DNA from 4 places in the Bacteroides salyersiae genome. Region 1 is predicted to be linked to each of the others. Evidence: riboswitches for the same ligand, from Rfam matches in the RefSeq annotation. Region 1 holds a riboswitch; each other region holds the start of a gene.
The links. Region 1 has a riboswitch for cobalamin ahead of RB604_RS20520 (anaerobic ribonucleoside triphosphate reductase). Riboswitches for the same ligand answer to the same signal wherever they lie in the genome.
Positions count from the first base shown of each region.

Region 2: it holds a riboswitch for cobalamin, as region 1 does, so the genes downstream of both, RB604_RS18175 (TonB-dependent receptor plug domain-containing protein) here and RB604_RS20520 (anaerobic ribonucleoside triphosphate reductase) in region 1, are expected to answer to the same signal.
Region 3: it holds a riboswitch for cobalamin, as region 1 does, so the genes downstream of both, RB604_RS19640 (leucine-rich repeat protein) here and RB604_RS20520 (anaerobic ribonucleoside triphosphate reductase) in region 1, are expected to answer to the same signal.
Region 4: it holds a riboswitch for cobalamin, as region 1 does, so the genes downstream of both, RB604_RS18020 (DUF4465 domain-containing protein) here and RB604_RS20520 (anaerobic ribonucleoside triphosphate reductase) in region 1, are expected to answer to the same signal.

Region 1 covers NZ_CP133452.1:5,365,401-5,373,065, reverse strand. Annotated here, with positions in the region: gene RB604_RS20530 (HAD family hydrolase) at 1-171, shown strand, start outside; gene nrdG (anaerobic ribonucleoside-triphosphate reductase activating protein) at 567-1,058, opposite strand; gene RB604_RS20520 (anaerobic ribonucleoside triphosphate reductase) at 1,193-3,586, opposite strand; cobalamin riboswitch at 3,680-3,865, opposite strand; gene trhA (PAQR family membrane homeostasis protein TrhA) at 3,992-4,642, opposite strand; gene RB604_RS20510 (DUF3858 domain-containing protein) at 4,703-6,577, opposite strand; gene RB604_RS20505 (DUF3858 domain-containing protein) at 6,585-7,665, opposite strand, start outside.
Region 2 covers NZ_CP133452.1:4,748,777-4,756,441, forward strand. Annotated here, with positions in the region: gene phoR (two-component system sensor histidine kinase PhoR) at 1-1,690, shown strand, start outside; gene RB604_RS18170 (DUF5106 domain-containing protein) at 2,141-3,067, shown strand; cobalamin riboswitch at 3,186-3,385, shown strand; gene RB604_RS18175 (TonB-dependent receptor plug domain-containing protein) at 3,553-5,601, shown strand; gene RB604_RS18180 (YncE family protein) at 5,619-7,598, shown strand; gene RB604_RS18185 (DUF5074 domain-containing protein) at 7,637-7,665, shown strand, end outside.
Region 3 covers NZ_CP133452.1:5,101,074-5,108,738, reverse strand. Annotated here, with positions in the region: gene RB604_RS19640 (leucine-rich repeat protein) at 1-2,158, opposite strand, end outside; cobalamin riboswitch at 2,612-2,824, opposite strand; gene RB604_RS19635 (TolC family protein) at 3,091-4,365, opposite strand; gene RB604_RS19630 (efflux RND transporter permease subunit) at 4,395-7,472, opposite strand.
Region 4 covers NZ_CP133452.1:4,702,936-4,710,600, reverse strand. Annotated here, with positions in the region: gene RB604_RS18035 (arylsulfatase) at 1-878, shown strand, start outside; gene trxA (thioredoxin) at 1,134-1,616, opposite strand; gene RB604_RS18025 (sugar O-acetyltransferase) at 1,837-2,409, shown strand; cobalamin riboswitch at 2,546-2,740, shown strand; gene RB604_RS18020 (DUF4465 domain-containing protein) at 2,909-7,665, shown strand, end outside.

The DNA.
Region 1 (7,665 bases):
ATTTTTTATCATATGTTGGAAGATAGTGGGATGGTACCTTCGGAAACTCTTTTCGTAGACGATGGAGATTCGAATGTACGCATCGGTAAGGAGTTGGGCATGCATACGTTCAAGCCTAAGAATGGTGTTGACTGGCGGGAAGAATTGTCCCGGTTATTATCCGGTTTGTAAAGTTACTGTTTCCTGCGTTGGTAAATAAGGTTCTGTATCGGACTATATGTGGAATAAAACTCTGGAATGTAATTATATATGATATGTGAAGAGGAGTCTGGCAGAGTGATACGGAATGAAAATATACAACAAATAAGGAACTCGGTAAAGTGTTGTGAATTAATGTTTTAATAATTACTGTTTTCCCTCTACGAGAAAGAATTCGAAACTCTACGAGGAACGATCCGAAACTCTACGAGAAACAGGCCGTTCTTCGTAGAGAAATTAGTCCTTCGTTTTTAATGTTTTACAATGGGCCTGAGTCGGTAAGAATAAATTGTTGTTTTATTTTGTAAATAGAAAAAGACAGGAGGATGGATATCTCTGTTTTTACACCTCTTGAAAAATGAATTTTTTTAGCGATGCAGCCGGATAATTCTTTGATTACTGCTTCCTCTGAATTCCAGATGAGGGGAATAGAGCGCTTGTATAAATCGTCCTTCTACAAGAACATCAATATAAGGCAGTGCGGCTGCTAATCTGGGATGTGCCTGTACTTCTTCGTAGGTATATCCCGTATAGCACCAGATATTTTGATGAGTCTCTTCTTTAATTCTCTTTACCAAAAGAAAAAATGCTTCGGGATTATAAAAAGGGTCACCTCCGGAGAAAGTAACTCCATCCAATAATGGATTTGCATTTATCTCACGGATAATTTCCATGATGCGTTCTTCCGTCAGTTCCTCTCCCGCGCACGGATTCCAACTTTCCGGATTGTGGCATCCGGGGCAGTGATGACTGCATCCGGCTAAATAAATGGAATATCGGATGCCTTCACCATCAACTATTGTTTCGGGATAGGTGTATAATAAGTTGAAAGTTGAAAGTTGAGAGTTGAAAGTTGTCATGAGGCCTTATTTTAGTTGAAAGCTTTTTATAGTTGAAAGTTGAGAGTTGAAAGTTGAAAGTTAGCTGCGCTGCCACACTGCATAGTAACTTTCAACTTTCAACTCTCAACTTTCAACTTATAAAGCTGAAAGCTTTATAAATGTTTTACTCTGTCTCTTTCCTCTGCCCTTTTAGCGGAATTCCAAGAGCTTAAATCTCCGGTCAGATATCCGGTGATGCGGCGCATGCGCAGGATATTCTCACTTTGGCATACCGGACATTTATCGTAAATTACCCCTTTGTAGCCGCAATTGTGACAAGTGTCTACCGGATGGTTGATGGAACCGTAGCCGATGCCTTCGTCATGCATTACTTTTACGATCTTGGCAATGGCCCTTACATTCTTTTGCGCTTCACCGTCCAATTCTACATATGTGATATGCCCTCCGCGTGTGATGGCATGGAAAGGAGCTTCACGTTTGATTTTCTCTACAATGCTGATAGGTTCTTTTACGTCCACGTGGAAAGAATTCACATAGTAGTCATTGTCGGTTACTCCTTCGATTTTTCCGTATTTACGACGGTCCATGCGGGTGAAGCGACCGGATAGTCCTTCGGCGGGAGTTGCCAGTACAGAATAGTTCAGGTTGTACTTCGCTTTATATTCGTCCACTACCTTATTCATTTCCATGATGGCTTCGTACAGGGTGTTCCATGCTTTATCATTATGACCGTGACCCTGACCGTAGAGTGCTACCATTGCATTGTGTCCGCCAATAAAACCGATACCTAACGTACCACTACGTAAAATATCTCCTACTTCTTCGTTCGGGTTTAATGCACCTCCTCCTTTCCATACATCATTACCCATCATGAATGGGAATTGACGTGCTAATGCCGTACGCTGGTATTGATAGCGGGCATAAAGCTGATCAGCTACCAAGGTGGCTGTTTCATGTACCGACTCTATAAATATTTCTTTAGCTTTCAACTCTATGGCATCTTGGTTGCGCTTGTCTTCGATGATGCTTTCTGCCTTGATACGGGCTTCAATAGCGAGACGGGGCATGTTTAAAGTAGTGAATGAAAGATTGCCGCGTCCTAATGAAGACTTTTCTCCGGCCACATTTTCAAATACACGGGTACGGCAGCCCATCGTTGCTAATTCGTAACGATATCGTTTCGGATCGTTGATATTCCATTTTTCGTTTTGATTGAACGGGGCGTCTAAAAACATGAAGTTGGGGAACAGTGCTTTTGCGGTAGTCCGGCAAGCTTTTAAGAACAGGTCGAAATTAGGAGCGCTGAAAGTCATGCGTCCTTCTTCGGCCGCTTCAAAATCCGTCATTGCTTTCTGATAATCTTCTTCCGAATAGGATACTCCGTCTTTCACTTTGAATATCTGAATAGGAAATACCGGAACTTCTCCACGGGTGCCTAACCCTTCGATAGTAGCTTTTAACAGTTCTTCAATCACCATGCGTCCTTCGGCGGAAGTATCCGTTCCGTAATTGATGGAGCTGAATACCACCTGATTGCCTCCGCGCGAGTGCATTGTATTCAGATTATGGATAAAACCTTCCATAGCCTGATGGGTATCTTTCCGGGTTTGCTGATAAGCTTTTTCAATGACGCGTGCCAGATGTTCCTTGTCTATATTGATTTGAAGGGCGGTGAGTGCCATGCGCAGTGTTTCACGTTCCAGTTCGTTGGTCTTGATAGAGGGCAGATGTTCTTCGATCAAGGCGCGGATTGCTTTTTCTTCCACTGCGGTATTGGTTTCCATCGCGATATAGAAGCTGATAAAAGAACTCAGGTGTTTGCGGAATGATTTATTTACTCCCTTTGCCATGAAAAAGTCGAATGCCGGGATGGCTTGTCCGCCATGTTGTTCGTTCTGATTGGTTTGGAAGATGATAGTTGCCAATGTGGCATAACTTTGGATGCTTTGCGGGGTACGTATGCTGCCGTTTTTGGTACGGAATCCACGTTCGAAAAGATCGTCCATGTCATACTGGATACAAGTAGTGGTCTTTGTAGGGTAGTAGTCCAGATCATGTATATGGATATCCCCCAATTGATGTGCTTCTGCAAATCGCTTGGGCAGTAAGTATTTATACGTGTAATCTTTGGTCACTTCTGAAGCGAAAGTCATCATTTGACCTGCCGGAGTATGGCTGCTCATATTGGCATTGCTCAAGTTCACGTCATTCTTGTCGATAGCGACAATTCCGTCCATGACATGCTTCATCTGTGTTTTTTTATCGCGTTCCGTATTACGCCATTCGCGATAGATGATGTACTTTTTTGCAACTTCGGGCCGTACTTTCATTAATTCTTTTTCCACCAAGTCTTGAATTTCTTCTACAGTGATGGTAGGATTGGAAAAGCGGCTGATGACATTCATGGTAATATCCGCTACGAGCTGTTGCTCGTCAGTGATACCGGAGGCACTGAACGCTTTGCTTATAGCGTTCTTGATCTTACTAATAGAGAAATCTTCTCTTTTACCATCACGTTTGATGATACAAATTTCAGCGTAGTTCATAACTTTAACTCCCGAAAGTAATTTATAAATTAAACAATTAGATAATTTACTATTTACGATTAGCGTAACTCTGATGATCGATCGTCAATCGTGAAATGGTAAATCTGTCCGGCCGGTCTTCTGACTTATCTCTCCTTCGCAACGCCTTCCCACGATGAAACTCGCAGTGGCATAGTGTGCGGATTCTCAGAGAATTACAGCAGCGGGTACTGTCGCCGATTTGCACAGCGTTCCCTTTTGACTAAACCTCTTTTTAGCTCCGGAACGGGGACAAAGATAGTAGAATTACTTGTAGGTTGGTTAGCTTTTAACATTAAAATTCGGGAAACTTTTCTTTCTTCTTGATACAGAAAGTTTTCCGTTTTGGAAAACTTTTAAGAGGAAAACTTAAACAGGTTCTCAGTTTTATAAGATCAACCAAATTGCAACAATGTGACCTATACTGCCACCCAGGCAGAAGAGATGGAATACTGAATGCATGTAGGGTTTGCGCAATGAATAGAATATGGCTCCGATGATATAAGATACTCCTCCACCGATGAGCCACCAGAAGGCGGAGGATGCCCCTATTTCTGAAAGACAGCCCATTAGCGGTTTTAATGCTATCAGGATGGAGGCGCCCATTCCGACATAGCAGCATGTTTCCAGATTACTGTGTTCTTTTAGTTTTTTGAAACTAAGGATAAAACCGATAAGGGCGGATAACCAGACAAATGCAAAGATGCCCCAGCCCCATCCGCCGGCATTGCGCATCACCAGCAAGGTGAAAGGGGTATAGGTACCTGCAATGTGCAGATAGATGGCTCCGTGATCAAATTTCCGTAATAATTCTTTCGTCGTTCCCGGAGCGGAAGCATGATACCAGGTAGAACTGATATAAGAGGATAACATTCCCGCCAAATAGACAGAAACGCAGGCAACGGCCCAGTGGGGATCGTTGCCTGCGGCTGCTTTTATCAATAAGAAGTATCCTGCTATGATTCCTAACAGAATACCGGCTCCATGACTCAGTGTGTTGGCGAGCTCTTCACCATGTGTATATCGATGATTGTTCAATGTCGTATCTTTATTGGTTTCGGTTGTAAAGGTACTCCATTTTTCCAAAACAACAGGCTCTTATTCTTTCTTTAGAATAATTTTGCTGCTGTATTGTGCCGCTATCTGTTTACGGAATTCAAGAAAATCTTTATAAATCTCTTTAGGATAAATTCCCCGGTGCATCAATAAGCGATGTATGATACATATTTCTTTGTCCTTTATCATTAAGGAAGAACTAAAACTTCCGAAGCTGCTTGTTACTTGGCAAGTCTTGGGGAGAGATTCGATAGTATATCCTTCCGGTATTTGCAGGCAAATACTGTCTGTATCCAAATAGCCGTAATTTATATGGATATCCTGTACACGTTGTTTAAGATCGGGCGTTGTAAATCCTTTACGGAAGATGTTGGCCGGGATAAACAATCGATTTCCTGTTTTATTTCCGTATTGTTCCGTTTCGATCGTATATTGGATATCGATCATGGGAATGACTTCTTTGGCTTCGTTGATTTGTATATTGTTTATATTAGCCTGTATCAGATTGATGCCGGAACGTAAATAATCTTTCCGGTGTGACGGCTCGAGCCTGGTGATACCTGCCATACTTTCATATTGAAACAAACGAGAGATTCCGCTGGCTTTTATCTTTGCTCCTCCGGTAGGAGTGAGAGTGACAGAAGCGTTAGTTGTTTGCGTATTTAACGAATCGGGATAGGAGGGCAGGCGGCACATAATCCCTCCTTCTTTTGTAATCAATAGAGCATCATGTCCGGCAATACCGCTATGTACATATCCGAATGGTAGCTGCGGATTGGTGCATTCCAACCAAAGCGTATCTTCCGGGAGCGGAACCTGCAGGATGGCATGATTCATTTGATCGACACTGGAAAAATCAGGCAGTAGCCGTTCGTTGTCAGTACTGATTACAGTATAAACAGACGGGATACCCAGTTCCTTCAACATGGCGTGGGTGTAATTGGATAATCCTTTACAGTCACCGAATCCTGCCCGGCAGACATCGGAAGCGGCGATAGGTTGCAGGCCGCCGATTCCTAATTGAATGCTTACATAACGAGTGGTTTCGGCCAAGTAATTATAGACTGCCTGCACTTTTTCACGTGGAGTATTGCAACCGGCTGTCAGTTCCCGTAATTTCAGTTTTATGGGCTCTGCCAATTGGTCGCGTCCTGTAAGCAGGCTATTCTGCCAGATACCGTAAGATTGCCAGGAACTCATGTCGCCCTGTGTTCCGTCGAAAGTGAAAAGTTTGGGTGAGAAATGGATACGGGGAAGCCGTTCGGCGAAAGATAAGCCGAACGGCTCGTATTCGATGGCTGTCATCGGTCCTGAGGATACTTCGGTCAGGATATCTCCTTTAGATGTTACCTCCTGTTTTACCTCGGTTTTCATGTTTACCATCCGGTAGCGGGCCGGATTGCCGGCAGGGGTATAGAGACGATATGTAGCATTTACTACCGACTGGTTGTAGGCTTTTTGAGGTCTGAATGTCGGATAGCAGATTAATCCGTCTTTGTACTTCACCTCCCATTCGTATTTTATGGTCAGGGGGTAGCGGGGAAGATTGCATTCATAGTAATAGGTGTAGTCATCACTGGTTAGTCCTGAAGAGTATTCTGACATTTGCAGGTCCGACTTTTTTATTTTACGGATAACTTTACCATTGGCATCTGTTATTTCTCCGGAGAATTTCCGGAGAGAGGTGAACTTGTCGCATACACAAAAAAAGTGTGCTGTATCCCGTCCTTTTTCATTTAGAATCGTGATGGTGTAACTCTCTTTACGCAAGGCACTGGAAGTTGATTCACAAATAATTTCTGTCGTGGCATCCTGTACGATGGAGTAAGCATTCCGATCGGTGTCTGCCTGTGCCTGTACAACGAAAGGGAATAGCAGAAGCGTCAGAATACTGTTGTATAACCTGTTTTTTATCATAATAGAATTACAATTTCTTAAGTACTACAGTTTCATTGTTCTTCTCGGCTATTACTTTCCAGAAGTTTTGCAGTCCGGGATATTCTTCAGGGAGATATAATAATTTGCTGGACGAGAATGTGTAGTTGATGGTCAGCTTATTCTCTTTCTGTTCCAGAACATAACGGCACATACCCTGCTTGTCTTCTGTTCTTGCCAGTAGCGGTTTCGGTAATTCGTCTACTGTGTATCCTTCCGGCAATGTCAAGTTAACGGATAATACGACCTGGTCGGTGAAAGGATACTCTACAGGTAGTTTCCGCTCTGCCTGTGTGAAAGGATTCTTTTCCGTATGTAAGAATATAAGCGGGTTGAGATAGATGAAATTGTCATTGGTAGTTGCCTGCTTTTCAAAAATAACCGTTTCTTTCACTTGCGGTGAGAACCGGTCTACTCCTTGTGCATTGAATACGTTGACTTTTATGTCTTCTTGGGTAGCAAGTTCGTTGACAAATTCCGTACTGTCTTTGGCGGTCCGGTATTTTCTTCTGAATGATGAGGCATACTGGCCTGTATAACTGGTATTGCGATTGCCGCATATTTTTCCATCCGGGCTGATGGTAGCATTTACGATAGAGCGTAACTGGCTTTTGCAGGTCTTGCTTAAATCAACCCATAATCCGCCTTTTCCGGGCATGATCACGCGTGCCCGGTTTACCATTAACACGGGAGGAAGTATATTGATGTAACCGTCTCTTACGGAACCGTCCAGATAAACAAGCGTACTGTCGGTGTTTGCTACGCCTACTATAAAAGTATTTAGTTTTTGTACGGATGGATGGGAGTAAGGGAGTATTCCTATATTGCGGCGGCTCATGACTACAGGGAAAGAGGGAATGTCGGCATCCCGGAGCATGCTCATTAGTATGAAATTGATTTCCGCATTGTTTCCCATGCCGTCTTTGATCACTTTTTTGCTTTTACCTCCATAAAGTGAGTATTCTTCGTTCCAGGTGATTTTTCCTTTTAAAAAAGTATAGATGGCACTTATTTTTTCTTCGATGCTTTTCAGTTGGTCTAAGTTCAAAGCAGCCATTTCTTCCCGATAA
Region 2 (7,665 bases), 620 kb from region 1:
TTGCTTCATTGCTTATCAGTACCAACGGGAAAAAGAGTACAAAGTAGAGCTTCTTCATTCCCAATTGCAAGACTATAACGCACGTTTGAATGAAAAGATAGATACGCTTTCGGGCATCCGGAATGAAATGAATGAGTATATCAATAACCACGCATTGCAAGATTTACGCGTGACAGTTATCGATCTCCAGGGAAATGTATTGTATGACAGCTATAAAACAAACAACTCCCTTTTAGAAAACCATATCACTCGCCCGGAGGTAGAAAAAGCATTGGCAACCGGTAGCGGATTTGATGTTCGCCGTACTTCGGAAACAACAGGAGTACCTTATTTTTATTCGGCTACTCTTTACAATGATTATATCATACGCTCGGCATTGCCTTACAATGTCAGCCTGATTAACAATCTGAAAGCCGATTCGCATTACCTCTGGTTCACTGCTATTGTGACCCTGTTATTGGTCGTCATCTTCTACAAATTCACCAATAAATTAGGTACCTCCATTAGTCAGTTGAGAGAATTCGCCATGCGTGCCGACCGGAATGAGCCGATCGAAATGGCCATGCAATCCGCTTTTCCCCATAACGAATTGGGAGAAATATCACAGCACATCATCCAGATATACAAACGACTGCACGAAACCAAAGAAGCCCTTTACATCGAACGGGAAAAACTGATCACCCATCTGCAAATTTCTCACGAAGGACTTGGTGTGTTCAACAAAGATAAAAAAGAAATTCTTGTCAATAACCTCTTTACCCAATATAGCAATCTCATCTCTGACTCCAACTTAGAGACAGCCGAAGAGGTGTTTACAATCAATGAATTGAAAGAGATCACCGACTTTATCAACAAAGCCCCTAAACGGCCTTCCGGTAAAGAAGAAAAACGAATGTCTATCACTATCAATAAAAACGGGAAAACATTTATTGTAGAATGTATCATCTTTCAGGATATGAGCTTCGAAATAAGCATCAATGACGTGACGATGGAGGAAGAACAGATACGCTTGAAACGCCAGCTAACCCAAAATATCGCACACGAATTGAAAACTCCCGTAAGCAGTATTCAGGGATATCTGGAAACCATCGTCAACAACGATCACATCCCACATGATAAAATAAACGTATTCTTGGAACGCTGCTATGCACAAAGCAATCGTCTGAGCCGCCTGTTACGCGACATCTCGGTGCTGACCCGCATGGACGAAGCAGCCAACATGATAGATATGGAAAAGGTGGATATCAGCGTACTGGTCACCAATATCGTCAATGAAGTTTCTCTGGAACTCGAAGAAAAGCAGATCACAGTGGTCAACTCTTTGAAAAAAGATATTCAGATACGGGGTAACTATTCGCTATTGTATTCCATTTTCCGAAACTTGATGGATAATGCCATTGCCTATGCCGGTACCAATATCCAAATCAATATCAACTGTTTCCGCGAAGACGAGAATTTCTATTATTTCAGTTTTGCCGATACCGGCATAGGAGTATCTCCGGAACATTTGAACCGCCTGTTCGAACGATTCTACCGGGTAGATAAAGGCCGTTCACGTAAATTGGGCGGTACCGGGTTAGGGCTGGCCATTGTGAAAAATGCGGTAATCATACATGGCGGTAGCATCTCTGCCAAAAACAATCAAGGCGGAGGACTGGAATTCGTATTCACGTTAGCAAAGGAAAGATAAAAAGCATCCGGCAACAAGGAAGTTCTTCTTCCAGAATTAAATTTACACCTAACAATGACAGCCAAGATTCAATAAAGCACCTCTTGTCATATTACCTAACCATCTTGTTCGTTTCTCTACGAAAAACGACCCGTTTCCCGTAGAGAAACGAGATGAAACTCGTAGAGAAAAGACTTGTTTCTCTACGGGCAAAAACAATATTATATAGCACTCTGATAAACAAAGCATTACAAACAAAACAAGTTGTTATACATTTTCATTTCAAAACAAATCGTATCACTGTATTTTCAAATCTTACTTTACAGCACAAATATTTACACCAATTATATGGAGCAATATAAATAAGAAGAGATTTAAGCTATCGTCACAATAAAAAGGAAAAATAAAACGGATTCTTGTTGTTTCGACGGAATAATCGCATAATTTTGTAGAACGATTAAAACAAGAGAAATGAATTATATAAAACATCTTCCGATAGCTCTCGTATTCTGTCTCTTTTCCTGTAAAAACGGAAAATCTTCAAGTCAAGTATCCTATATACCACAAGATACCCTCACTGCCTTTTATTTACCGGCTATACCGGCCATGCTGAACACTCCCGAACTACGGGCGGATTTTCTGGTGAAGCATTATTGGGACAATGTAAACTTTGCCGATACAAACTATATCCATCATCCTGATATTACGGAACAGGCCTGGGCCGATTACTGCGATTTACTGAATCACGTTCCTTTGAGTACGGCGCAGGAGGCGATAAAGAAAACAATCGCCCGAACAGAAACCGAGAAAAAAGTTTTCGATTATATCACCGGACTGGCCGACAAATACCTTTATGACCCGAATTCCCCTTTAAGAAATGAAGAATTTTATATTCCGGTGCTGGAAGCAATGATCTCTTCATCTGTTCTGACAGAAACAGAAAAAATCCGTCCTCAAGCACGCATAGAGATGGCATACAAAAACCGGGTCGATACAAAAGCGATCGATTTTACCTATACATTAGAATCGGGTGCGCAAAGCACACTCTATAAAATAAAATCCCAATACACCGTATTGTTTATCAATAACCCGGGCTGCCATGCCTGTACGGAAAACATAGAAGCACTAAAAGACTCTCCTATTATCAATGAGTTGATCCAAAAGAAACAGCTGGCAGTAATTGCCCTCTATCCGGACGAAGAACTGGACGAATGGAGACGACACCGTGATGAGTTTCCCCAAGAGTGGATCAACGGATATGACAAATCACTTACCATCAAAACCCAAAATCTATATGACCTGAAAGCAGTACCCACCCTTTATCTGCTGGATGCAAATAAGAAAGTGCTATTGAAAGATGCCACCGTGCAAGCAATAACCCAATATCTGATGAAATAAAGTATACTCCATACAGTCCGGCAAAGTATATTATAGCTAAATAGATTATGGATAGATAAATGATGTATCGGCACAATAATAAGTCCGTACCATTCCTTTGCCATTCTGAATATTCTTTCTATCTTTGCCACGCATTGGTTCATAGTCTTCCTTCGGAAGATGTGATTAAAAAGGGAATCAGGTGCAAATCCTGAACAGTCCCGCTGCTGTAAGTTCCATAAAAACGTTACGGACAACTACCTTTAGCCACTGGGAAATCCCGGGAAGGCGTCCGCCACAGGAACAAGTCAGAAGACCTGCCATGCAATCTTTTCATTGCTTTCGTGGAAAAAGCGTTGAGTCTAATGAACCGGATAAATTCTATCCATCATTTCATTCATCACTCTGATTCAGAGAAAGTATAATTTACAAATAAACTCTGCCAAGTTTATTGATGTGTCCGGTCGAAGTGATTTCGCCCGGACATTTTAATCAAAACTGATTAGATGAACAGATTGAACCGGATCTTTGAATACAAATTTTTCAGTGCAGTAGTTTACTGCCTTTGCCCTGTTGCATTACTTTCCGCCCAACAGCAGAAGGTAGATACGACACATGTTTATTCTATTCCCGAAGTAGTGGTTTCCGACCGATATCAGACACGGGAAGTACGCGCAACGGCACCCACCCAGATATTTTCCAAAGAAGAATTAAATAACTTGCATGTATTACAGGTTTCCGATGCTGTAAAACACTTTGCAGGAGTAACTGTAAAAGACTATGGAGGCATTGGCGGATTGAAAACCGTATCCATCCGCAGCTTGGGAGCACAACATACGGCCATAGGATATGACGGCATTGCCATAACCGACTGCCAGACAGGACAAATCGACATCGGACGCTTCTCCTTGGATAATGTAGACCGCCTTTCGCTCAACAACGGGCAGAGTGATAACATATTCCAACCGGCACGCTTTTTCGCTTCCGCAGGTCTACTGAATATCCAGACACTGACCCCGCAATTCAAGAATAATAAAAACACCCATATCATCGGTTCGTTCAAAACCGGTTCTTGGGGATTGGTGAATCCGTCCGTACTGATAGAGCAGAAATTAGCCCGGAAATGGGCACTATCTGCCAATGCCGAATGGATGTCGGCAGACGGCCACTACCCTTATACCCTCTATTATGGCGATAAGGATGATTTAACCTCACGCGAGAAAAGAAAAAACACGCAAGTGGAAAGCCTGCGTGCCGAAGCCGGCCTGTTCGGTAACCTCTCCGACAACGAACAATGGAGGCTGAAAGCATACTACTACCAATCGTCTCGCGGGTTGCCCAATGCCACTACCTTCTATTACGACTTTGCCAACCAACACTTGTGGGATAAAAACACGTTCGTACAAAGCCAATATAAAAAAGAATTCAACCGGAAATGGGCATTCCAAGCATCGGCCAAATGGAATTGGAGTTATCAGCGTTACCTGAACCCTGATTATGCCAGTTCAGCCGGTAAAGAAGATAACAGTTATTACCAACAAGAATACTATCTGTCTGCTTCGGCACTCTACCGGGTATTGGATAATCTGTCTTTTTCTCTTTCCACAGACGGTAGCATCAATACGCTGAATGCCAACTTAACCGATTTTGCTTATCCTACACGATATTCATGGCTGACCGCACTCGCCGGAAAGTACGTGAACGAATGGCTTACGCTCTCCGCTTCGGCATTGGCCACGGTCACCAATGAAAAGGTGCAGCAAGGCACCAAAGCGGATAATCACCGCAGACTGACCCCTTACGTCAGCGCTTCTTTCAAACCGTTCAGGAGTGAAGAGTTCCGTATCCGCTTCTTCTATAAAGACATTTTCCGGTTACCCAATTTCAACGATCTGTATTACAGCCGGGTAGGAACGAGAGATTTGCGTCCGGAAAGCACCCGGCAGTATAATGTAGGCATTACGTACAGTAAATCTGTCTGCACATTTCTGCCCTATGTATCGGCCACGATAGATGCCTATTACAATAAAGTGACGGATAAAATAGTCGCTATTCCCAACAAGAACATTTTTGTATGGACCATGACCAATCTGGGAAAAGTAGATATAAAAGGTTTGGATGTCACCGGAAGCATATCCTTGCATCCAATGGAGAAATTACAAATCAACCTTTCCGGAAACTATACTTACCAACGTGCACTGGATGTCACCAGTGCAACAGACAATACTTATAAAAAGACTTATAAACACCAGATCGCCTATACTCCGCGTGTATCCGGTTCGGGGCAGGCAGGCATCGAAACACCCTGGATCAACCTGTCCTACGCTTTCCTCTTCTCGGGCAAACGCTACACACAAGGAGAAAACATAAGCCAGAACCGTCTGGATGGCTATAGTGACCACAGTCTTTCGGCCAGCCGCAATTTAAAAATACGCGATATAAATACATCACTCAGCATCGAGGTACTCAACCTGCTGAACAAGAATTACGAAATCATAAAGAGCTTCCCTATGCCGGGACGTTCGGTACGTGCAACATTGAAAATTACTTATTAAAATACATATATCTTATGATGAAATATAAATATCTCATATTATTCGTATTCGGCTTGCTAATTCATGCCTGTGATGATATTACAGATAAAGATAGCCCCGAAGACAACGAAGGGAGCAACACAGAAACCGGAACCGCCGGTATTTATGTATTGAGTGAAGGACTGTTTAACCTGAACAACAGTACGCTCATGTTTCATTCACTCAAAAACGGACAGACGGACACTGATTATTTCCGCAGTAAAAACCATCGAGGATTGGGCGATACCGCCAATGATATGGCTATTTACGGCAGTAAGCTCTATATCGTAGTGAATGTTTCGAGCCAGATCGAGGTAATAGACCGGGCATCAGGACTCTCTCTGAAACGGATACCGGTACTGAATGAGAACGGTAGTTCGCGTCAACCGCGTTACATCGCTTTTCATAAAGACAAAGCATATGTCTGCTCGTTCGACGGCACTGTGGCCCGCATAGATACCACCTCATTGGAAATCGAAGAGTATGCCACAGTAGGACGGAATCCGGACGGAATTTGCGTGCAGGGAGATAAACTCTATGTATCCAATTCCGGAGGGTTGGATTGGGACGGAATTGGCGTGGACAACACCGTGTCCGTAGTCAGCACAGAACCGTTCAAAGAAATAAAGAAAATACAGGTAGGTTACAATCCGGGGCGGATCAGGGCGGACAATTACGGCCACGTCTATGTGGCAACACGCGGTAAAGACATCAGTGCGGGCGATTATAACTTTGTTCAGATAGACACCCGCACGGATGAAGTGAAACAGATTTATGACGAAAAGGTAATGAATTTTGCCATCAACGACCAACTTGCTTACTTATATAATTTCAACTACACCACACAGGATTCGCAGATAAAGGTATTCAACCTGCAAACGGGAACTACCCTGCGCGAGGATTTCATTACAGACGAGACCGAGATCAACACCCCTTATGGCATCTATGTCAATCCGTATAGTGGAAATATATACATTACAGACGCCTATAACTATTTGGTAAGAGGTGATGTACTCTGTTTCAATCCACAAGGAAAATTAATATACCGTCTCACTAATATCGGACAAAATCCCAATACAGTGGTTTTCTCCGACAAAGATACGCAAAGTGGCAACGACGATCCGGATACCCCGCAGGCAGCCGCCTTCGCCAACAAAGTATTGGAGTATCGCCCTGCCCCGACACAGTTCATGAATACCACCGCCACCGCTTATAAGGAGGGGTTTACCTATCAGCAAGTATTGGAATATGCTACGGAACTGTTATCAGACCGGAATGTATGCTTACTTTCATTAGGTGCTTTCGGGGGATACATCACAGTAGGTTTCGACCATACTGTACCTAATGTATCGGGCGAATATGATTTCAAGATATACGGGAATGCCGCCTATGACATATATGGCACCAATGAAGACAAACCCGGCGGAAGCGCAGAACCGGGCATCGTACTGGTTTCCAAAGACACCAATGGAAACGGACTTCCCGATGACGAGTGGTATGAACTGGCAGGAAGCGAATACAACTCCCCCTCCACCATCCGGAATTATGAAATCACCTATTACCGTCCTGAACTGCCCGGAGACAATGTACAATGGACGGATAACCAAGGTGGTCAAGGAGAGATAAAAAGAAATGACTTTAATACCCAAGACTCCTATTATCCGCAATGGATAGAAGAAGACCGGATCACCTTCTCCGGAAACCGCTTAGCCGACAATGCAGTAAACGAGCCACGTCCTGACATGCCGGAACATTGGGTAGGCTATTGCTATGCTTGGGGATATGCCGACAATCACCCGAATGATACGGAATATTCTAAATTCAAAATCGATTGGGCAGTAGACAAAAACGGTAATCCGGTACATCTTGACGGAATTGATTTTGTAAAGATATACACGGCTGTCAACCAAGACTGCGGATGGACAGGAGAAATATCAACAGAGATACAGGCAGTGGAAGACCTGCATTACAATAAATAGAAATATTTTATTATCAATAATTACATTTAAAAAACAACATGAGAAAATTAAATTCTTTTTTCAGCAG
Region 3 (7,665 bases), 260 kb from region 1:
TTTCTGTTACTGAAGGACATTCGATATTACTTAGCGATGAACATGAATTGAAAGTATAATCTTCAATTTTAGTAATACCAGTACCGAGAACTACTGAACTTAAATTTTTGCAGTTGCTGAATGCATAACTTCCTAAACTGGTAACACTATTAGGAATATTCAGACTTTCTACCGAAACTCCATAAAATGCCCGGCTACCGATTGTTTGTAGACCGTTATTAAATTCGATACTATTTAACGGACAACCATAGAAAGCCCAATCGCCAATAATTTTGGTTGTAGAGGGTAGGGTGAGCGAGGGTAATTGTGTATTTGAGAATGCCCGTTCACCGATTGTTTCAAGAGATGTACCGAATGTTACAGTCGTTAGTTTTTTGCAATCTCCAAAAGCGTAATTTCCGATGGACACAAGTCCGTTTCCGAATGAAACGGATGTTAGAGCTTCGCATTTGTTGAACGCATAGTTACCGAGAGTAGTTACTTTATCAGGTATTGTCAGTGTATTTATTTTGGTACATCCTTCAAATGCATAGTTCCCAATAGTCATTGATGATAATTCCAATGTGGATTGGTTTAATTTTTCTTCCTCAAAAGTAATGGAAGAAAGCTCAGTACAACCTGAGAATGCATAGTTTCCGATAGAAGTAAGATTATTAGGGAAAGTTATCGATGTTAATGCTGTACAGCCGTTGAATGCTACGTCTCCGATAGAGTTGATATGACCTAATTCTACATTGATTAATGATGAACATCCGTTGAATGAACGAACCCCTATCTTTTGAAGTGAGGATGGCAATATGATATTTTTTAGTGTACTACATCCAAGGAAAGTAGAATCGCCTAACTCTGTTATTGAGTTTCCTAAAATAACAGAAGATAGTTTTTCGCAATTCTTAAATGTTGAAGAACCGATGGTTTCTACATTGTCAGGGAGAATGATGTCTGTTAATGCTATACAATTTTCAAAAGCTGCTCGTCCGATACTTTTTAATTTATCATTTACAGTAATGGATGTAAGGGCAGAACATCCACTAAAGGTTTCATCTCCGATTTGTTCTACTTCGTTAGGCAATATAATTGATGATAATGCTGTGCAACCGCTGAAAGCTTTTTCTCCTAAAGTAGTCAGATTGTCCGGAAGGATTATAGAAGTTAATTTGTTGCATCCTTTAAAAGCCATATTATCAATGCCTATGATGGAGTAATCACTACCATTAAGTTTGATCGTAGAAGGAATTGTCAGTAATCCGGAATAGGTTATATATGAATCATCATAGGTGACTATTGCGGTATTAGGTTCGCTTCCAGGAATAGCAGTTATGTTTTTATTTCCTACAGTCAAAGTTACGGTATCAGTGGAGATTTCATCAAGGATATTCTTAACAATGCAATAGTAAGAACCTGCATCTTCAACTGTAACTGACGGAATTGTGTAATGAGGAGTTTTTGCATCAGGTATTGCTATTTCATTTTTATACCATTGATAAACAAGAGTATCTCCTTTAAATTCGGGAGCAAAGGTTGCTGATTCACCAGGTGAAACAACAATACTTTCAGGTTGAATTTTTATTGATGGTGCTGTGGGGCCGTTTTTAGCAGCAGGGGCCATTTCTTTCCATGGTTGAGAACTCATGTTAACAGCAAAATTCCATCCATCCCAACAACCGTCTGTTAATTTTCTGCCTGTGGCGCCTACACCACTGTAGCCCCAGGCACTTTCATCTGAACTTTTTAGCCAATAAGACCAATATCCTTGATACCAGCCTGATTGCCAATAATCTTCTGGGTCAAGGCAAGTGAAACCGTCATATCCATAACCTCCGGTGAATATTACGCCCTCTTCGTCCGGATAGTAAATTTTTCCATCTTTTTGAACGGCAAAGTCGCCACTTTTGTTAACATCATATCCGAGACCTGCAATTGTGGAACCATATGCTGTTCCGGTTTCTGTCATACAGAAAAAACGTGGATCAGCAGCTGCAATATCTCTGATCATTTTCTCTCCTGTAGCTTCACCATCCCAACGATATCCCCATACTAAAGCATTAGTTTCTCCTTCTGCATTCCATTGGATAGCTAATGCGGCTTTATTTTCACCTTCGCCAGTCCAATTTTCAATCATTTCCATTGTAAAAGTACCTTCTGCAATAGCTTTCATTGGTACTAACTGTTTTGCGACAGGGTGAGGTTGACCCTGTACTGAAACTTGGGCAGAAACCTGCCATGTGACAAACAGTAAAAGAATTAAAGAGTAAATTTTTCTCATTTTATCATAGTTTAATATTAAAATAAAAATGTTTCTTTTGTTCAAGATTTACAGGCGTAAGAATTTATCACATAGGTTATAATCTAAAAACAATATTCCGATTATTTGTTGCTTTATTTATACCTCGTAAGTTTTTACTGCTTTGTGCCTCCACAGGCAAAAGCAAACTACACATTCCTACTACACATAGGAAACGTTGGAACATAGTTTTTCCCATTAATATTTCTATTTGATAGTTACTTTTCCATCAAATAGCTTCAAAGAGTACCAATATGTATGAATAACCTTTTCTGTACACAACTTTTTGTGTACAAATCAGTGGATTCATAGCTCGTCCTCGAAAGCTATTGAACATGTTGCATGGCAGGTCTTCTGACTCGTTTCCGTGAATAAACGCCTTCCCAATCGGCTTAGAAGCCTCTCAGTGGCATGAGGTAGTGTTCATCACGCTTTTATGAAACATACAGCAACGGGACTGTTCAGGATTCTCACCTGATTCCCTTTTAATCATTTTTCTGAATGCTTGGGAAAAATGAACCAATGCGCGGCAAAGTTAGAAATTTATTAAGTAATAGAGAGAAAAAAACAGATATTTTTTTAATAGATGTATGCGACAGTAATGTTTGGTAGTTATTCTGTTGATTTGAAAACAGAGTAACTATCAAACATGAAAGTACAGAATACCTTATTCTGTTTCAACTTATTGGAACGAATCGTTCCATCTAATTGAAACTCATGGTTCCATCTAATTGAAACGAATGGTTTTATTATGTTGGAACGGATCGTTTCAAGCTATTTGAAACTGATTGGCACTGTATACCTTTTTATTCACTGATTACTTTTCGGTATTCGGCTACTGCCATTTTGGCTGCAAGATGTGCATTGATAAGGTTAGAATGGGCTTGCGTCCACGAAAGTTGCGCCGAAAGCACATCTACCATGCTTGCTTTTCCTTCATTATAAGAAAAAGTAGCCAGGTCGAGGTTCTCCTCTGCCAGTTCCATGGTTTCTTGTGCAGTGGTTACTTGATGTTCCGTTTCCGTCAATTTGGTGAGGGTGGCAGAAAGTTCTTCGTTGATATTATCTGTCACGTAGCTCTGCTGTAACTTTTGTATGCCTATATAAGCTTTTTGTTGGCGGTTGGCCTTGAAGCGTGCTCCCCAACGGAAGATGGGAATATTTACGTTCATGCCGAGAATGGGGGTGAAAGAGACATCGTAGCCCATATTGGGCGATGCCGTAGCCCAACCGCCGGTGAGGAACATGTTTATTTGAGGATTGTACTGGCTGAGGGCGGCTTTTCGTTGTGCTTCACTTTTCTGTATGTTGACTTCCGTACTTGCGTAGTCGGCGCGGCGTTGTAATACGTCATCCAGGTTCATAAGCGTTACCGGTTCGCAGATCACTCCGATGGCACACAGGCTGTCTACCGGTGCATTCGGATCTTCGCCCATTAATATGTTCAGTTTCTGCAATGCTAACGTATAATTCTGACGCGCTTTGATGTATTGTAGCTCGGCTTCCTTTTTACGGGTAGAGATCATTAACAGGTCTGTACGGCTGATCATGCCGTCATTGAAACGGTCTTGTATGATGTCGAACTGTTGTTTTACTATTTCTTCATACCGGGCGGCGGCTTCCAGCATGGCGCGACTGGCAGCAGCGTTCCAATATACGGCATCGCTCTGATAGTGTATCTGATCCAAAGTGAGTTCAGCATTCAGCCTGTCTAATTTTTCATCCGCTTGCGCTATTTTGTTTTGGGCCCGTAAGGCGCCACCGGTATACAATGGCTGTGCTACAACAAATACCCCCTGATAAGTATGGTTACGGTATTGTCCTGCCGGACCGTCCCATGCATCCATTTCTTTCAGATTCAAGGTGCCTTCGCCTGTAATATCCACTTGTGGCAGGAATCCGGTAAAAGCAATTTTGCGTCCTTCCATGCTTGCCACGCTTTTCAACTGTTGTTGCTTTAGTATCTGGCTATAGTTTTCCACCCGGTCGCGATAGGCTTCACGACTGAGATGTGCCTGCTGTGCTGTGGCATCTATTCCGTAGCACAGCAGTGCAAGTATTAATATCTGAATTCTCATCATCTTAATGTCTATTTATCATTTCTATTTTATTATTTATTCTCATTGTCTGTCATTCCGTTTTGTGCAGGAAGGTCTCCTTTTATTCTGTGAATAGCGCAATAGGCTACCGGAAGTACAAATAATGTCAAAGCCGAGGCTACGAGCAGGCCGCCCATAATAGTAGCTGCCATGCCGCCGAACATGGCATCGAACAGTAATGGCAACATACCCAGAATAGTGGTTCCCGATGCCATTGCTACCGGGACGATACGGCTGACGGTAGCACTGACTACCGCATCCAACGGTGCTTTTCCGGATTTTGTTTCAATATCGATCTGATCGACCAGCACGATGGCATTTTTAATGTTCATGCCGATCAATCCCAGTAAACCGAGAATGGCGAAGAAGTCGAAGGACTTGCCGAGCAGTAATAATCCAAGCACGATACCGATGAAGATAAGCGGCAGCATTAATAAAATGACGATCGGCTTGCGGTAGGTCTTGAACAATAACAGCAATACGGTGAACATCAGGAAGAATGTCAACGGCATGTTTTTGGCTAATGCTTCGTTGGATTCTACTTGGCTTTCCTGTTCTCCGAAATATTTCATGGTGTAGCCTTCGGGCACTTGTATCTCTTTTTGCACCTGCGACCATACTTGGTTGAAGGCAGCAATGGCGTTTATTCCGCGTCGAGGATCGCATTGGGCCATCATTACCATCTGACGGTTATAGTCCTTCACATTCGAGAAGCGGTATTGAAAATCAAAATCCGATACTACTTGCTCCAGACTGGTGGTTTCCGTGCCGGTTCCGAATACGGGTAGTGTGCGCAGGTCGTTTATTTTGAACGAGTCGATTACTGTATTTCCTTTCAGCAGGATAGGTAATACCTGGTCGCCTTTGCGATATTCACCCAAAGTCATGCCATTGGTGCCGATCTGGATGCTTTGTGCCATTCCTTGACGGGATACTCCCAATGGTTGTGCGCGTTCCGGGCTGTATATCGGTTTCCATACCGGAATCTTGTTTCCCCAAGAATTGCGTATGTTGATCAGATCGGGATTGCGGTGCATTATTTCCAGAGCTTTGCTGGTGAGCATTACCAGCGTATCGACATTGTTGCCGATAAAACCGATTTCGATAGCGGCATCTACGGCGGGCGATAATTTGAAAAGACTGGTACGCGTAATGGCATTCGGATAGTTCGCTTTCATGTATGCATCGAAGTTTTCTTCTTGCGCTTTGGTGTATTTACTATCCTTAAGTTCTACCAGTATGTTGCAGAAATTGGGCTTCGGACCAACAGAGGTGGAGGCCAGATAGTAACGCAACGGAGTGCTTCCGAAGGTAATGGATACCTTGTCTACTTCCGGTTGTGCCAGTAGATGTGCTTCAACGGTTTTCATCTCTTTGGCCACTTCGTTGATGTTGTAACCATCGGGGTAGAAAATATCTGCACGGTAATAGGGTTTATCGAGAGAAGGGAAGAAGTTTTGGGGCATCATTCCCATTACTACCAATGAAATGATGAACAGAACCACCATAGAACCGATCGTCAGTACTTTCTTACGAATGAGCACATGCAGGACAGAGGCGAATTTATGATAGAAAGGTTTGTCATACGGGTCTTTGGCACCGGTGGTTGTTTTTGCTTTCAAGATGAAATTACCGAATGTGGTGGTTTGTGTCAATGCCAATATCCAGCTAAGTCCCAGTGAGATAGCAAGGACGATAAACAACGGCTTTACGATTTCTGCCACTGATGAGGGAGCCAGATATAGGGGAAGGAAAGAGCAGATGGCAATGAATGTAGCTCCTAATAGTCCCCATTGCGGACCGGTGGCTCCGTTGATGAGCGCTTTGCGACGGTCTATTCCTCGGGCAATGGCTATTTGTGCGTTGTCTGTCACTACGATGGCATTATCCACCAGCATACCCATGGCGATAATAAATCCGGCCAAGGAAGTCCGGTTTAATCCTACTCCGAAGAAAGACATGATAAGTAATGTGCCGCCGATAGAGAAGATCAGTGAGGAGCCGATGAGCAATCCCGCACGCAGTCCCATCACCAGCATGATAATCACGATCACGATAAGTATGGATTCTATCAGATTGATGATGAATCCGTTGTTTGCATTTTTGGCAATGACATTCTCCAGGTAGAGTGGTTCCAGTTGCATACCCACAGGCATCAGGGGTAGAAGTTCGGCCAGTTTGGTATCTACCATTTCTCCTGTTTGCACTACGTCGCGTTGTGGGTCGGTGGATACACCGATGCCGATAGCACGCTTTCCGTTGACGCGCATGATGGTGGAGGCTGGTTCCATATATCCTTCTTCAATGACGGCAATATCACCAAGCTTCACTTGTCCCGCTTTGGTGGTTATCACCTGATTGCGTATATCGTTTACAGTGCTGTACATTCCGTTGGCAACTACACGCAATTGTTGTTCGCCGGCTTGTATTTCTCCGGTGTTGATAATCTGGTTTTGAGATTGCAGCAAGGAAGCCAGTTGTTTAGGGTCGATACCCATACCTACCAGTTTGTTTACGGAAATAAAGATATTGATTACTTCTGTCTGTACACCGAAGAGGGCCACCTTCATGACACCGTTGGCAGTGACCACCTGTGTTTTAATGCGTTCTGCCCAGTCGCGCATCTCTTCATAGGTGAATCCGTCGTCGGCAGTCAGTCCATAGTAGATACCGAATACGTCACCGAAGTCATCGGATACCGTAGGAACGGATGCGCCATTGGGAAGTTGGGGTTGTATGTTGAGTACTTTTCGTCTTAGTTCGTCCCATTTCTGTGGAATAGAAGAGGCGGCCAAGGAAGGTTGCAACTCAAAGGTTATCTTTGAGATGCCATACATCGACTCGGATTTTATTTTATATACTCCGCTCATACTTTGTATCTCGCGTGAGATAGGTTCTGTAATGAGCCGTTCCACCTCAGCGGGTTCGGCTCCCGGATAGCGTGTCATGATGACCGCCGATTTAATGACGAAAGGTGCATCTTCTTTTTTTCCCAGATTGCTGAAAGAGAAAATCCCTCCGAGGAGCAACACTGCAAGGAAGAAATAAATTACCTTGGTATTATCTAATGAGTATTTTGCTAAATTCATATTATTCAGTAGTTATTATTTAGTAGTTAAGTAGTCAAGTAGTTAAGTAGTAAGTAGTTGGTAGTAAGTAGCTGGTAGTAGATAGTCGGTAGTAAGTAGTCAAGAATTTGTTTACCAGTTTAAAGTTTTACTTATTTTTTTATATGCTGCATAGCTACTTGCTACTTAACTACTTAACTACTTGCTACTTAAC
Region 4 (7,665 bases), 660 kb from region 1:
CGGGATATGATATACTGCGTCGTCAACGTTTCGAACGCCAGAAAGCCTGTGGGCTGGTAAAAAAATCGATGGAACTGCCGGTTTATCAGCGGGAGTTCAATGATCAACGCCCGTCGTGGACGGATCTTACTCCCCGGCAGCAAGAACAATGGATAAACGACATGGCTACTTATGCCGCCATGATCGAGATCATGGACGATGGTATAGGACGACTTATCGAAGCAGTCAAGGAGAAGGGCATTTATGAGAATACCGTTTTTCTGTTTATGAGCGATAACGGGGCAACCAGCGAAGGGGGATATCTGGGACAGTTGATGGCGGATTTGAGTAATACTCCTTACCGTAGCTATAAGCAGTGGTGTTTTCAGGGTGGGACAAGTTCACCTCTGATCATAAAGTGTGGTGATTCTGTTAAAAGAGGAATTAAAGAGAAAGGCACGATTTGCCGGGAACCCGGTCATATTATCGATCTGTTTCCTACCTGTCTGGATATGGCATCGGTCCGATACCCTTCTTCTTTTCAGGGAGAGAAAGTGAAATTGTCGGGAACCAGTCTTTTACCTGCCATACAGAATAAAAAATTGTGTTCACGTGATTTGTTTTTCGAGCATCAGACGTCTTGTGCCGTTATTTCGGACGGATGGAAGTTGGTACGTGCCAATGGAAAATCCTCTTGGGAGTTGATAAACCTTTCAGAAGACCCTTTTGAGGAGAAAGATCTGTCTGCACAATATCCTGAGAAGGTGAAAAGTCTGGAGAAGAAGTGGAATCGCTGGGCGGAGCAACAGCATGTATTTCCTTTTGAGTTCCGTCCCTGGGGAGAACGTATCAAATATTACAAGGCATTATATCCCGAACAAGATGGGAAGTTATTTTGATATCTATATATGTAATGATGCATTACATATATTGGCATTTATATTACAAAATAAAGATGTATTTTGTATATATAAATAAAAATAGAATATAAATCAGACGCAACTTTCACTGGTTACACCCGGTTTATTATTTCGTGATAAACCAATACATCTGTGTAACAGTGAAAGTTGCGTCTGAAATAACGAGTCAATTTTAACAAATACTTCTATGTCCCGGAAGTATCTATAAAATCTCTTGGATACGTCCTTCTACCTTTATTTCTTTTCTAATAGAAACTCGTTTACTATTTTAGTAAGTTGATCTTTCGGCATGGCTCCCTGTAAAATTTTAGGTTCTCCCTTTGCCGGAATCATCAATAGAGTGGGAATGCTTTGAATGCCAAATGCTCCCGCAAGTTCAGACTCTTTATCCACATCTATTTTGTAGACATCGATTCTCCCGGCATAGTCTTTGCTTATACTGTCCAGTATCGGTGCCATCGCTTTACAGGGACCACACCAAGTGGCGTAAAAATCAATGATTGCAGGACGACTGCCTTCAAACTTCCACTCATTGGGATTAGCTTCGTAGTTATATACTTTTTTTAGAAAATCTGCTTTGGTCAATGCTATTACTTCCATATCATTCTTTTCTTTTTGAGAGTTAATACTTTTGCTATCTTTATTGCCTGCACAGGCTGATGTTATAAAAGTCAACATAAGCGAAAATGTCACAGTTAAGATTTTAATTGATTTCATATAGTTCATTCTTTATTGTTTTTTACTATTGCAAAGATAGAGTTGTTTCTAAGACAGGAGAATAGCAATTTTACCGGAATAGTTGACGATTTTTCCCAAAAGGCTTATTTATAGTAAAAAATCAGGTTTCCTATAAGAAATCTTATCCACTTTTCATTAATTCATCTATATTTGTTGTCCTTATGAGTCGGATTTCCCGTAACTTAGGATATATAAAGATATGAAAACAGACAAAGAGAAGATGTTGGCGGGTGAACCTTACCTGGCTTTTTGTAATGAATTGGTGACGGAACGTGCCCGCGCGAAAGAGATATTGTTTGAATATAACAATCTGCATCCGTCGGAAATGGAAAAGCGTACTGAAATATTGAAACATTTTTTAGGTGCTACCGGCAAGCAGCTACTTATCGAACAGCCGTTCCGTTGCGATTATGGCTATAACATCCGTGTTGGTGAGAATTTTTATGCCAATATGGGATGTACTATATTGGATGAGGCTTTGGTGACATTCGGAGACAATGTATTATTGGCGCCGAATGTGAGTATTTATACGGCCGGGCATGCTGTAAATGTGGCACAGCGTATAGTCGGTTGGGAATACGCTTATCCGGTAACGGTAGGACATAACGTCTGGATTGGAGGGAATGTAGTGATACTGCCGGGAGTTTCAATCGGAGATAATAGCATCATAGGTGGTGGGAGTGTAGTGACAAAGGATATTCCTGCCAATGTGATAGCTGTGGGCAATCCTTGCAAGGTGATTCGGGAACTTACCGAAGACGAACTGAAATAAGAACCGGTTTTAAATGAGAACGAAAAGGGGAGTTTTGACACATCCCCATTTCGTTTTAATTTTGCTCAAGATAAACTGATAAAAACATTTAAAAGGAAAATTTAAACAGGCTCTGAGATTACTTCAAAAATAAAGTTTACCTTTGCAAAAAATTGGTTTGCATCGAGTTGTGATGCATAAAAAGGGAATACCGTGCGAATCGGTAACAGTACCCGCTGCTGTAATTCTCGTAGAACCCGGATAAGAATGTCACTGTAAAGCGCCCTGCTTTATGGGAAGGCATCCGGAGGGAGAGACAAGTCAGAAGACCTGCCAATTTTTATAATATCTGATGCTTTCGGGAGTTAAAGCGGAGAGTAATAGACTAAAAGAGACGTTTTAGGACCTATTTCAATGCCTGCATTTCTTAGGGCAATCTCTGTTTTTTTCGTTTGGCAAAAGTTATTCAAGAGTTTGAATATTTAGTTTTAGTTCAAATAATTGTTTAATTAAAATGCTTATGAAAAGAATTACGCATTTATTTTTGATGACACTCGGATTGGTGCTCAGTGCCATCCCCATGTATTCATGGGGACAAGGTTCTGATAACCCGAATGTTGTGCTTATGCCCCAATTCGGAATGCCCGAAGACGGGGCGGTGATCGTTTCCGATGAGATTACGTTTTATGATCATTGGGGAGAAGATATGATAAAGGGTAGCAGTAGCTACAATTCCTTGTCGGCCGTTGTTTTTAAACCGGCGGAAGAAGGGAAAGTAATTCAAATAACTTTTGAGTCGGTAGAGGTATTAAAGTATGAGACTTCATGGACCACTAATCCGGCTTACTTGAATATTTATAACGGAATTTTGGAACCGGGTGCGGACTATAAATTTCCTACAACGACCTATGGAGTTTCAAATACATCTAAATTGCCGGAAGGTGAACTGTTGGAAACGCTTAGCGGGACTTATACCAATAAAACTTATTTTTCTACCGATCCCAGTGGAGCACTCTCTGTCGGGTTTCATTTCGTGAATGCAACCAATTGCTCCGGTTGGGTAGCTAAAGTGAGTTGTGTAAAGGTGGAAGATATGACGGTTATAGGTTCCGGTTCTTCTTACGAGCAAGTGGAAACCGAGCCTGTAGCTAAAAAAGCGGTAAATTTAGTCAGCTTTTATGTAGATACCGAAGGAATCATGAAACCGGAGAATCTGACGAGTGTTTCGTTTACGCTTCCTATAAATGAAGTTGTAGAACCCGGACAGTTGAAACTGTATGCCGGTGCTGAACTGAATTTTGACGGAGAGACACCTTTGGAAACAACTTTTACCGAGAATGACGGTACTTATACCTTGACATTAGCTAAAGCGCTGTCTTCCGGTCGGAACTGGTTTTCCATTGCAGGTGATGTCAAGGCGGATGCAGTGTTCGGAGCAAAGGTGCAAGCTGTTGTTTCGAAGGTAACAACGACTGCCCATACCACCGGAGTAGAGGGCTTTATAGCGGCTACCCCCGTTACTTTGACTATTCCGCATACGGTTCTGATGTCTGCTACTCCCGCCACTTATCAGGTGGGGAGCGATAATCTCTTTTTTTATGATGATGGTGGAAAAGATGGGAAAATCTCTTCAAAGTTTGAAGGGACAGTAACATTTGTTCCGACTACTCCGGGAAATAAAATTCAGATAGACTTTTCCAAAGTAAGCTTATATGAAAATATATATAGCACTTCTACCAATGATGATGTGATGAAGATTTACGATGGAAAAACTGTCAGTGAAGCTGATTTAAATACAATCATGCGCAATGGAGTACCGGCGGTTGTGAAGTCAATGGCGGAAGACGGGTCACTGACTGTCTATTTAAAAACCATACAGATAACCGATTATAACTTAAAAGATGGTTTTGAAGCCGTTGTGTCCGAGTATACTCCCGTGCAAATGGAGGTGAAAGAAATTGTTCCTGCTCAATATACCGAAGGTACTGTCGTGGCCGGTGATGTTTCGCAACCGATTCTTTCTGTCAATATTAAGACGGAAAATACTATTCCTCTTGTTGCGCAAGCATTTAAGTTTACTGCCGAAGGAACTACGGTTTTATCTCATTTGTCAAAAGCTACGGTTTATTATACCGGAAAAAGCAATGTCTTTGCCAATACAGTGAAAGTGGGTGAGGTTGATTTAACAGGGAATGCGGCTTTCGAATTGAGCAGTTGTTCGCAGAGCTTGGTCGAAGGGGATAATTATTTTTGGTTGGCATACGATTTGAAAGCAGACACACAGAGCGGTGAAGTGATTGATGGCGGCTGTACCGGGATCACTCTTTCCGGACAGTCTCATGCAGTAGCGAACGGTAATCCGGAAGGTTTCCGAACGGTGAAGAATGAATATCTTTCAGTGGTCGGTACATTTGAAAAGACCATTTTCGGAACGTGGGACTTTGCCAGTACCAAGAATCCGTCTTCATACTATGATGGATATAATCCTGTTGAGGGCGATCAGATCGTGACTTTTATTCCCGGGACGAAAGGAATGATTGCAGAGTTGGAATTCAGCGATTTTCATCTGTATTATCATTCTACTGCTTCTTCTTATTATCCAAGAGCTAAATTTGAAGTTTATAGCGGAAAAGGAACCGGAGGTAAGCTGCTTTGGTCATTGACTACGGCAGATGACAAGGATAAAGGTCCCGAACGTATTCTTCGTTCGGAATCGGCAGACGGAGCATTGACCGTTGTATTTGATGCGAAGACCACTTCTGCTTCTTATACGGCAAAAGGCTGGCAAGCCGAGGTGCGTGAATATCTTTCCGTACCGATGGAATTTAGTTCGGTGAATGCTTTTCAGGCAAGCACCCAGGTTATTCCTACCTCTCCGGCAGCGGCCAATCAAGAGGTTATCGGCTTTAAGATACTGACAGCCGGAGATAAGACTCCTCTTTCACTGGAAGAAATCACCTTGAATATGAAAGGCGCCCAAGATAAAGTAAGCAAGGCGTACGTATATACATCGGGCAAGGATAGCGTATTGAACCTTGCTTCACCCATAGCGGAAGCTCTTCCGGATGCTTCATCTGCTGCCTTGAAACTGACATTGACCAATCCGTTGGAACTTCTTGAAGGAGCTTCTTATTATTGGATTGCTTATGATATGAAGGAGAATGTTGCTGCCGAGCAATCCATCGATGCTGCTTTGACATCTGTGAAAGTAAGTGGTGATGTAAAAGAGCCGGTATCCGGTGACCCTGCGGGGGAACGTGTGACAAAGAGTATCTATGTCATGAAATCCGGAGAGAACGGAACAATCAAGGTTGGTTCTCAATCTCTGATGTTCTACGACGAAGGCGGAGTAGAGGGTGGTATCACTCGCGGCTTTAAAGGAACGGTGACTTTTGAACCCGAACATGCCGGAAAAACGCTTAAACTGACATTGAAAAAATGGAATATCGGTGGCAGTGATAAGATGTATGTGTATTACGGAGGAGAAAAAGGGGATAAAGAAGATTTACTGATCGAGTCTACCAAGTATCCTCAGGAGGTCGTTTCATTCTCCGAAGATGGCAAGATAACTCTGTATTTCCAGACAGCCAGTTACGGTTCCAGTACCGGACTCGATGGATTTGAAATAGAGGTAAGCGAATACGAGATACAACCTCTGTCGTTGGGTGGACTGAAAGTTGTTCCGGTAAATGAACGTTCTTTCCTCAGAGGAGCTAATGCAGTGATGCTTCGTGTAGATGTGGAAATCAAAGGCGATAAAGGAGAATTCACGCTCGATGCTTTGAAGTTCAGCAATGAAGGCACTTCATTCTCTACGGATATTGCTTCGGCAAGAGTTTATTGCACGGATACCGTGAGCGTATTTATGAACACGAATCAATATGGTGAAACACTGAAAGAACTGCCTTATCAGTTTGACGGAAACTACACGGCTACTTTACCCGGTATCTATAAATTCTGGTTGGTTTATGATATATCCGGAGATGCCTTGACAGGAAATACGATTAAGGCAACACCTGTGAGTGTAACGGCACAGGGCACCGAAACTCAGATAGAAGAGCCGTTCTCTGCCGAAGGGTATATTGTGGAAGGTTTCAAAGGTACTTATACGGTCGGTGTTTCGGACAAGGCCGATTATGCATCTATCGGGGATGCCGTAAATGCCATGAAAGATGGTATCGACGGTCCTGTGGTATTTGAACTGGAGAACGGAACTTACAATGAAGTGGTAAATATTGCGGAGATAAAGGGAACATCTGCTGTCAACACCATTACCATTAAGTCGAAAAGCGGTAGTTACCGTGATGTGAAGATTGTCGGTGGCAGATACATTGCTCCGGATGTCGATTCGAATGAAAAAGTACATGCCGGCTATGGTGTAGTCACCGTTGCAGGCGCGGATTATTTTACATTGGACGGGGTGACGGTGACTTCTTCGGATGTCTCTTATCCGGCCATCGTTCGTTTGAAAGATGCCAGTTGTTATGTGACGGTCAGGAATTGTTATCTGTATACGGAAATGTCGGCAGACATGTCTTTGATCGAAACGTATAGCCGTAATATAGCTGCCGATACGAACGACTATCTGGTTGTTGAGAATTGTCTTTTGGAAGGAGCTAACAAAGGAATGTCTTTAGGGGCCAGTTGGGTCAATACTCCGTCTTATGAGGCAGGAGCTTGTGTCCGGAACAATACTTTCCGTAATCAAGGTGCTAAAGCGATTTATCTGCAAGGAATGAAAGCTTATTCTGTTACCGGTAATGAATTTTATAACGACCGGGCTACTGCGTCTTACACTGCACTCGATATGAGAAGGGGATTTGAACAGTGTGTCATTGCGGATAATATCATAAATCTTGCTACTTCCAAAGACGCCACCGGTATATATACCGAGTATATAAAAGCTGGTCAGGAAGCTCCGGGAAGCATTCATAATAATGAAATAAATGTCGTTTGCAATGCAAATGCGGGAGCTTACAGTTCTTTCTATGGTATAAAAGTCGGTAGTAAAGAAGTGTCTACTAACTTGAATATCGTTTATAATACAGTAAGACTGACCGGTGTGTACAATTCTTCTGCAGCTCTGTTTATCAATAGCAGCATAAGCAATGGTGCGGTTCGGAATAATATTCTGCAAAACGAAGCGACCGGGCATGTTTACCGGATTTACAGTAAGGATTATTTCACCGGAATCGTTTTCTCCAACAATATGACCTATACTTCCGGTACTGCATTTGCCTATGCCGGTACTGCCGTCAATGATTTTGAGGCCTGGAA